DNA from 3 places in the Oceanobacillus sp. NCCP-135 genome. Region 2 is predicted to be linked to each of the others. Evidence: riboswitches for the same ligand, from Rfam matches in the RefSeq annotation. Region 2 holds a riboswitch; each other region holds the start of a gene.
The links. A riboswitch is a leader RNA that binds a small molecule or an ion and turns the genes downstream of it on or off. The one in region 2 is predicted to bind cobalamin.
Positions count from the first base shown of each region.

Region 1: it holds a riboswitch for cobalamin, as region 2 does, so the genes downstream of both, AC6HVZ_RS14380 (DUF4430 domain-containing protein) here and AC6HVZ_RS02485 (DUF4430 domain-containing protein) in region 2, are expected to answer to the same signal.
Region 3: it holds a riboswitch for cobalamin, as region 2 does, so the genes downstream of both, AC6HVZ_RS04030 (acyl-CoA thioesterase) here and AC6HVZ_RS02485 (DUF4430 domain-containing protein) in region 2, are expected to answer to the same signal.

Region 1 is NZ_BAAKSZ010000021.1:27,410-30,695, forward strand. It holds gene AC6HVZ_RS14370 (2TM domain-containing protein) at 1-264, shown strand, start outside; gene AC6HVZ_RS14375 (YgaN family protein) at 758-1,348, shown strand; cobalamin riboswitch at 1,539-1,717, shown strand; gene AC6HVZ_RS14380 (DUF4430 domain-containing protein) at 1,860-3,286, shown strand, end outside.
Region 2 is NZ_BAAKSZ010000002.1:151,651-154,936, reverse strand. It holds gene AC6HVZ_RS02490 (ATP-binding protein) at 1-1,421, shown strand, start outside; cobalamin riboswitch at 1,591-1,770, shown strand; gene AC6HVZ_RS02485 (DUF4430 domain-containing protein) at 1,930-2,367, shown strand; gene AC6HVZ_RS02480 (ECF transporter S component) at 2,373-2,891, shown strand; gene sigX (RNA polymerase sigma factor SigX) at 3,257-3,286, shown strand, end outside.
Region 3 is NZ_BAAKSZ010000004.1:31,671-34,956, reverse strand. It holds gene AC6HVZ_RS04040 (winged helix-turn-helix transcriptional regulator) at 73-411, shown strand; gene AC6HVZ_RS04035 (DsbA family protein) at 412-1,326, shown strand; gene AC6HVZ_RS04030 (acyl-CoA thioesterase) at 1,432-1,926, opposite strand; cobalamin riboswitch at 2,053-2,237, opposite strand; gene AC6HVZ_RS04025 (TetR/AcrR family transcriptional regulator) at 2,356-2,922, shown strand; gene AC6HVZ_RS04020 (MMPL family transporter) at 3,015-3,286, shown strand, end outside.

The DNA of each region.
Region 1 (3,286 bases), on a different contig from region 2:
GAAAGATATAAAAGAGCAAAAAAAAGAGTGGAAAACCTAAAGGCTTTTTATTCACATTTAACTGTTTTTATCCTGGTAAACATCATGCTTTTTACGATTAATATGTTGAATGATCCGGGACATTGGTGGTTTATTTATCCGCTGGGTGGTTGGGGTATTGGGCTGGCAGCACATGCTCTATCCGTTTTTTCTTTTGGCTTTTTTGGATCAGAGTGGGAGGAAAAGAAAATTAGGGAGTACATGGAGAAAGATAAAAGAAATTGATCGAAAATGTGGATTCAGTATTGGCTTCTGTTTGGTAGGTGAAGTATTTTTAGTATAACTGTACTTTGCTGAAAACAGGAAAAGTTAGGAAATAGGTCAGTTCTCTAAGTTGAGGGTAACTTGAATAATCACTGCAGGAAGTTGAGAGAAAACCCCACTATAATTTACTTTCTCTCAACATGTACCAAGTGTCTCTAAACTTTGCCGATTTATCTCTTAAGTCTCATCCAATACCTCTCGATTTTCCACTTGAATTATAGGACTACCTCATAGAGATGGCCATAAATTTGAATTACACACAGGAATATCGTTGGAATGTCTGAACTACTATAGACAGAATAAGGCTCTTGCGCATTTTACGATATGCACCATTTTCCAAGGTATAGGATCATTTAAATATAATTACAGTCACTTTAGAACTACATCGTTTTATGTGTAAGAGTACAGGCAAAATCTCGTATGGAATTTTATAATTAGAGAATGGGTTGATTAGATGAAGTATTTTTCAAATGTTATATTAATAATTTTATCATTGCTTGTGGCCTGTTCAAATGAAGCTAAGAGCGATGCTATTATCAACGAAGCTGTGCTGACGGATTTTGAAAATAACCTGATTGAAATTACAGGTGAACAATCCTTTGTATATGATATTAAGGTAAATAATGATGAGGTAAAAGAAATTTATTTATCTGTAGATTACTACGAGGCTGGAATATTTATCGATAATTTATCAGAGTTTAGCTTGGTAATTACAGAAGCAGATCGTGCAGATACAATAAGGGCACTTGTAAAAAGAGACATATTTGAAACAAAGGAGAAATGGCTTTCTTTCGTGATGACGAGTAATGGTAACGGCAGTACTGAATTAGTAAACGATATCTCGGAAAGGGAATTAACTGACACTGCCTGGGGAGGACTGACAGCAGAAATACCATTGCACATTGATGAAAAAAGAGTGATTGCATCAATGGTGCAATCAAATAAGCAAGGCGTTGCAGTATATAACAATATTGAAACAGAAGATGATTTAAAAAAAGCAACAGACTATGAGCATGTTTATATTATTTCAATTACATTGAAATAAAGTATTTTGCTATTAGGTTAGATTATTTAAAGTAAATCAGATACTACAGAGTCCTTCTTCTTGCTGTATATTGGAAAAAAATAGCTACTCTTCGTTCGAAAGCCAATAGACAAAATATTTATTTTTGCTATACTTGAGTTAGAATTCATACATATTAACAACTTAGATTTAGATTTTCCTTTAACTATAATTAAATATGCGAAAAATAGGTCGATTTTTAAATCGTGAAAAGGGAAGTCGGTGCAAATCCGACGCGGTCCCGCCACTGTATATGTGAGTTTTCTATTCATTAAGCCACTGTTTTAAAATGGGAAGGCGATAGAAAACGATGAACTGAGCCAGGAGACCTGCCTGTTTTTTACGCCAATTTATAAACCTACGAGGATAGGGGAGGTGGCTTACAGTGGTTATTTGTCATGGTTAATTATGATACATAACTGGTATTTCATGTACATCTCTTTATTGGTAGAGATGTTTTTTTATTGCAAAAATTCTATTTGGAGGTAGGAGAATGATTCAAAGTAGTAGATTGCAAAAAATAGTTATGATTGTTATGGCGGCAATTCTATTATACTCACAAGCTGGGCTGTATGGACTGCAATCGGTAAGCGCAGCAAGTTTGGATAATGCTGTTACTGTCTCAGCTATCAAAGAAGATGGAAAAGAAGTATTAAAACCTATGGCAATAGAAATTTCAGATGGAGATACTGTATTTGATGTGTTAGAAAAAGCTGATGAAGAACTGAAGTCAGAATCCTATGGAGATCTAGGAGAGCTTATAACTGGTATCGGTGGAATAAATGCAGATCCTGAAGTAAATTTCTGGTCATTTTATGTTAATGGATTACTCCAGGAGATGGGTGTTAGCTCTACTAAAGCTACTAATGGGGACAATATCCAATTTATCCTGACTACGCTTGGAAAATCTCCTTCAACTGTTTCTGTCACTGTCTCTGCAGTGGATGCCAATGGAGAAGGAGTCATAGAAGAACAGGTTGTCTCTATGCCACAGCATACAACAGCCTATGACGCACTGCATAAAGCTGCTGCAGATCAGGGTGTAGAGGTTAATGTTATAGTTGATTCTGAGCATTTAACATATCTAAACTATTTAGGTCAACCATTAGAACGAGATTGTGAATATTGGTCCACTTATATGAATGGTGAAATGACGAATACAGGATTACTCGGTCATTCACTACAAGAAGGTGATACGTTAGAACTTGTGGTGGATGATTGGTGTGAACCTGAGGAACCAATTGAAGAAGAGGATAAAAAAGAAGAGCCTTCAGTAGAGGAAGACAAAGATGAAACAGAAAAACCTCCAGCAGAAGAAAAAGACGGTGACGAAGATAATAACGATGTCACAATAGACTATAAAGAAGCATTACAGGCTGTTAGCGATTATATCATAGCGAATCCAGGCGAAATGGATTGGTATGGGTTTTCCGCACTTCATACCGCAAAAGAAACTATTTCAACTAAAATGGCTGATGATTTAGCTTCATCAATCACAGTTGATTATTCAGGAAATGCTACAGGGATTGCTAAAGATATCCTCATTTTGACTTCTGCTGGCTATGATGCAACAGATGTGAATGGGGTTAATCTAGTAAACAAATTAATGAATGAAAAAATGCCTTTGAGTAACCAGCTCGTTTATAGTTTGTTAGCTATCGATAGTGGAGATTATCCTATCCCAGAAGGTACGGAATGGACTAGAGCTAGTTTAATAGAAAAGATTCTTGATATAGAAGTAAATGCTGGTGGCTGGTCACTCTTTGGTGATACACCTAGCCCGGATATTACTGGTATGGCACTATTAGCTTTAAGTTCATACAAAGATCAAGCGAAAGTAAAGGATGCGCTCGATCGTGCAGTAGCTGTAATGTCAACACAACAAGGTGAAAAAGGCGGCTATGACGTGGCCTTCCATGG
Region 2 (3,286 bases):
CAAATGATAGAGAGATTAGAAAGCAAATTACCATACCAAATAGTGAAATGGAAGCAATGATAGTCGGTACACCATTAGATAATAATAATGGAGCAATATTTGTATATCAGTCTTTAGATGTAATTGACCAAACAAAAGCTGAAACTACTAAAATTATCTTTTTAGCTGCAGGTATTGCGATTGTATTAACCACAATATTTGCCTTTTTCCTTTCAACACGAATTACTTCACCATTAATTAAAATGAGAGAAGCTGCCTTTGATTTGACAAGGGGTGAGTTCAATACAAAGGTACCAATATTGACCCATGATGAAATCGGTGGCTTAGCACTGGCTTTTAACCGAATGGGAAGACAGCTAAAATTCCATATTAATGCATTACGACAGGAAAAAGAACAGCTGTCAAGTATTGTTAGCTCCATGGCTGATGGTGTTATGACACTGAATAGAACCGGGGATATGATCGTTACAAATCCTCCTGCAGAACGATTTATTGAAGATTGGTATTTTGAAAACAATCTAGAGAAGAATGAAGATAATCGAAAATTGCCACACGAATTACATGAATTTTTACAGGAAGTAATTGATGGGGAAACAGAAGTACTGCATGAATTAACCATTCAAGGACGAAGCTGGGTAATGCTAATGACGCCATTATATGATCAAGCATATGTACGGGGAGCAGTTGCGGTTATTCGTGACATGACAGAGGAAAGACGGCTGGATAAACTTCGTAAAGATTTTATTGCAAATGTATCCCATGAATTACGCACACCGATTTCAATGCTGCAGGGATACAGTGAGGCAATTGTTGATGATATTGCTGAAAGTAAAGAAGAGAAAAATGAATTGGCCGAAATCATTTATGAAGAATCATTACGTATGGGGCGCTTAGTAAATGAACTATTGGATCTTGCGCGTATGGAAGCAGGTCATATTCAATTAAATAGGCAGCAAATAGAAGTTGAGACCTATGTTGATCGGATAATAAAAAAATTTAGTGGAATAGCAAGTGATAATAAGATAGAATTAAAATTAAACAAGAATATATCAAAATTTCAAGCAATTTATGATCCAGATCGAATTGAACAGGTTTTTACTAATCTAATTGATAATGCAATTCGTCATACAGCAGAGAATGGATTTGTAAAGGTATTAGTTGAATGTAATGATAATTGGTTGAATGTAGCTATTGAAGATAATGGAAGTGGTATCCCGGAAGAAGATCTGCCATTTGTATTTGAACGATTTTACAAAGCGGATAAATCAAGAGTAAGAAATAAAGCCAAAAAGGGAACTGGTTTAGGTTTATCCATTGCTAAAAATATTATTGATGCACATGACGGGGTTATTTCGGTTAAAAGTAAAGTAAACCAAGGAACCACTTTTAGTTTTAAAATACCAACTAATATCAGCGATTAATCTGTTCTAAATAATTTATCACGCATAACGGGCTGTAATACCCCCACCTCCAAGCGTGAGAAAATCCCAGACGTGAAGGTGGGGGAGGAAGGGAAAACCTGGGGGGAAAGTCCCCACTTAATGAAGTTTCACTTTATATGTGATAAAATATACCAGTAATTAAATTGAATAAAATATTTTGGGAATTGGTGTTTTCCTTAAAAGGGAATCCAGTGAAAATCTGGAGCTGTCCTCGCAACTGTAAATGGTATACGAAATAAGCATTAACCACTGTATGATTTCATATGGGAAGGGCTTATAGTAGGTTAATATCATAAGTCAGTAGACCTGCCAAATTCTTGTGTTTCAATGCTTCGAGGGTGTAAGTTATTGGGACAACCGAATACATATTTCCCCTATATGATATATATTTATGTTTCGATTGTCTGATGTGCTAACTCATTGAAGTGGAGTTAGTTTTTTTATTTCTTTTTAATTACAAGCATAGATTATACAGGAGGAGTTCAAAATGAATAAATGGCTGTTGCGTTTAGGATCCTTATTCGTTGTAATCTCATTGTTAGCAGGATGTGCATCAGATGAGAATAATGAACAGGGTACAACGTCAACAAATAATACAAGTGAGCAAGAAGAAAATAACCAGGAAGCAGAAGTAAGTGAAGATTCAGTTCTTATTACAATTACGAAGGATGAAGGCACAGAGTTTATCCATGAGAAAGAAATAGAAATTAAAGAAGGTGACATTCTTATGGATGTCTTGAAAGAAAACTTTTATGTGGAAGAGGAAGACGGATTCATTACATCCATCGAGAGAGCTTCACCAGAAGAAGATGAACAAAAAGCATGGATGTTTTTTGTTAATGATGAAATGGCACCTGTAGGCGCTGCGGAGTTTGAACTGACTCCTGGTGATAAGGTAACATTTGATCTGCAGTCATGGGAATGATCTAATTGAATATATATAAATTAACATTATTGGCGTTATTGGCAGCACTTGCGGTTGCAGGAAGAGTCGTTTTTGTATATTTGCCAAATGTCCAGCCTGTTACTTCTTTAATAATTATTTGTGGTATATTCCTAGGTCCCTTCGCCGCTGTAATACTGGCGATATTAACTAGCTTTTTGTCAAATATGGTACTAGGCATGGGGATATGGGCGATCTGGCAAATTGTTTCCTGGTCACTAATTGGAATAATGAGTGGAATATTAGGTAAAATATCAAAGAGGATTCCACTGTTTGTCATTGTATTATTCTCTATTTTCAGTGGCTACCTTTATGGCTTCATCATTTCATTAACAAATTATCAAATAGCAGGTGGTAATTTTTTTGCGTATTATTTACTTGGTTTACCGTTTGATACAAATCATGCCATAGGAAATGCTATCTTTATGATATTATTGTACCCAACTATTTCCTATTTTTTAAAAAAATATGCCAATAAACGTTTCATTACTCACAATACCAACTGAATTTAGTTGGTATTTTTTCTTTGCTTAGGAAATTATAAAATTTAAATGCTGTGGATAACTTAGTTGCCGGAACAGCCACGTCCAGCTCCAGCGCTAAAGCTATAGCGAGACCTTCCCTCACCTCCGTACGATAAAGAAGACTTGCCGATTGGGAACCAGAGGCTTAGTCGCACTTATACCCTTGTGGTGAAAGTCAACATCGGCTCCCTACGGTCGCCTGAGTTTCCTTTATCTCCTACGGCTCAGTCCAGTCCGTACGTCGCTAACCGGGCGCCCTGCGCTTTTGTTCTTACATGCTCTATAGTACAATTAGAATGTAACTTTTAAGTAATAATAAACGACTATATATGAACGGAGGATCTTTTATGAAGGTCGTTTTTGAAGAGTTTCATGAA
Region 3 (3,286 bases), on a different contig from region 2:
GTTTAATATAATTTTTATACTTGATATATTTTTTATATCTGATATATTTAATAATGACTGGAGGTGCTCGTGATTAATATTTGTCCATATATGGAATCTTCATTTCAAATATTAGGCAGAAAGTGGAATGGCCAAATTATCCATTACTTATCCCTTTGCAAGGAGAACCGTGCACATTTTTCCGAAATAAAAAAAGATTTTACTGGTATAACATCAAGATCACTCTCACTGAAACTAACTGAGCTTATTGAATTTGGATTATTAGATAAGCAAGTAACAAGTGAAGCTGCTGTTACAATTTCCTATGAACTCACAGAAAAAGGCAAGGCCCTGGCAAATGCACTGAAGCCGATTCAGGAATGGGCACAGGAATATTTAAATGATGTTATTTCATCGAAGGGGGAAAATTAAATGAATAGTAAAATGATTTGTGATCTGGAAACAGGAATTTGCGGGGAAGCTGGTGACGAAACAATGGAAATAATTGATCTAAATCCTAAAAAAACGATTGATCTTTATTATGTAACGGATCCTATCTGTTCACATTGCTGGGCACTCGAACCTGTACTTCGTCGCTTTATTGAACAATATGGTCATTATTTTAACTTTAAAACAGTAATGGGTGGCTTGCTGGAAAAATGGGGCGATGGTTTTGCTGATGTACAAAACGGAATTAGTGGCCCTGCTGACGTTGCTGGACACTGGAGAGAAGTGGGCGAACATTCCCGCATGCCGATTGATGGGACATTATGGTATGATGACCCGGTTCAATCCTCCTTTCCGCCATCCCGCGTTTTTAAAGTTATTCAAAAACAGGATGAAAAAACTGCGTCTGTATTTCTACGGAAAGCAAGGGAAGCTGTTTTTGCCTTCAACAGAAACATCGGGGATGAACAGGTGTTAACGGAGATTGTAAATGGACTTGGCCTTGATGGAAAAGAGATAATGAAGGAAGCCAGTCACTCAAGCGGACAGGATCTGTTAAATCAGGACTTTGCACTTGCCGGCCAGCTTGGTGCAAGAGGATTCCCGACAATCATCATGGTAAACGAGGAAAATAAAGGCGTTAAAATTGTTGGTGCGCGTTCATTACCGGACTATGCTAATGGACTGAAGCAGGTTATGGGTGATACAGAAATCCAACCAAAAACTCGTCCTGAACTACCAGCACTTTTTGAAAAAGAGGGACTGTTATTTTCCAAGGAGATTGAAATAATGTATGATCTTGAGGAAAGTCAGGTTGAAGCATTTGTTCAAGAAAAGCTTTTGTTTGACAGTTACGAGCAGAAGGAAATCCTTGGTGAAGCTTATATTGAAAAAAAATAACCCGAAAGAAGTATCCGTTGTAAATGCATGCGGATACTTCTTTTTTTACCAGAAAACATACTGTATGAGTACAACTCCATAAAGGCTTGGCGAATACCAAGTTTTCTAATTGATTTCAGAAAATCCCCTCTGTCTTATAGCTGCTCGATTTTCTCGATTTCTTTTTCTCGAAGGGGCTGTCATATGTAATTGCCTTTCCTCTTCCGTCTCAGGATACACCTTCGGAACAGGAACCGGTCTTCCCTCTTCATTGACAGCAACCATTGTGAGAAAAGACTCTGTCGTTAGCTTCACCACATCTTTAATTAAATCATTGGCTGTAACCTTTACATATACTTCCATCGAACTTGTACCTGTATACGTCACAAATGACTCCAATATTAATGAATCTCCAACCTTTGCAGAAGATAGGAAATCCACCGAATCAATGGATGCTGTAACAACTGCACTCTTCGCATGCTTCATCGCTGTTAATGCTGCAATTTCATCAATATAGGCAAGCACTTTTCCGCCAAAAATCGTATCTAAATGATTCGTGTCTGGCGGAAGTACCAGGCGGGTTTGAATTGTTTTTGAACTTTGAATTGATACTTTTTCCATTGCTAAATACCTCCTGAAAATTAAAAAACACCCTCTTAATTAGAAGATGTTAAAAAACACAATAAAATAAATTTCATAAATCATGAAAACATTAGATCGCAACATCCTCCTATCTCCCGTAGGATTATAATGTTCTTCCAAATGGCAGGTATCCTGGCTTAGAATCATCAAGCTCTTTTCCCTTCCCATTTCTATTTTGAAACAGTGGCTGTAAAAGAACTCTCCTCATTACAGTGGCGGGACCGCGTTGGAATTTCACCAACTTCCCTTTTCAACTTATATCATAAGTCACCATTGGCAAGCTATTCAATTTTAATTAGTATACCATTTTTATGCAAGACTGTCGTTCTCCATTTAGGTAAGCCCGGGAACGCATGGACTTTTGTTTAAAGGCAATTTTAGCATATAATAAAAACGGAGGTGAGCTTGATGGTACGGGCAAGAAAATTTTCCAAAAAGGATTTATATAAAACAACGAAAGAGATCCTTCTCAATCATGGTTATGATGGGTTTACCTTTAGCAAAGTCGCCAAACGATTAGACGTTTCTAGAGGGACTATTTATAAATACTTTAAGAAAAGAGAAGAATTAATTACCGAATATATGGTATATGAAATGGAACAGTTTCTGATTAAATTGCAAAGAATTGATGAAATCCAAGGTTTTCAGGAACAATTTAATTACGTAATCGATATTATCTTTGAAGATAGTGAGATCCATCAGATTCGTGGTATAGCCTTTCATATTCCTACAGTTACCGAAGATGTCAGAAAAAATAAAGAGCAATTAGAAATGCTTCATCAGGATATGTATAAGCATCTGCAGGGTTTTGTTGAGTTAGGAAGAGAGGAAAAGAAGTTAAAACAAAGCCTTCCCGACAGCCTAGTCTTAGCACTTATTTTCCAAACAATTGATATTCCCAATCATTTTGGAGTGCCAGAGCATGAATGGACAGTATCCATTAAAGAAATTATAAGTCACGGAATGTTCACATAAAAATTAATTGACACTTGTGTTACTTTGAATGATAATTGTAAGGTGACATAAGTGTCATTATTGTTTCTAACCCATACAGAAGGGAAATAACTATGAAAAATTTACTGCATTTTATAACCGATCGCGTTACATCTAAAAAAGGTATGTGGATTACGGTCAGCATCTGGCTTATTGCAATCCTGTTATTAATGGTATTTGCTCCAGGTGCAAAGGATTATAAAGTATCCAGTCTTGATTCGCTGCCGGAAGATGCGCAATCTGTTATTGCCCAAGATAAGGTGGACAAATACTTTAAAAATAATGATGGGATTCCTGCAATTTTAGTGTTCCAAACAGATGAAAATGAGCTTGAACTGTCGGATGT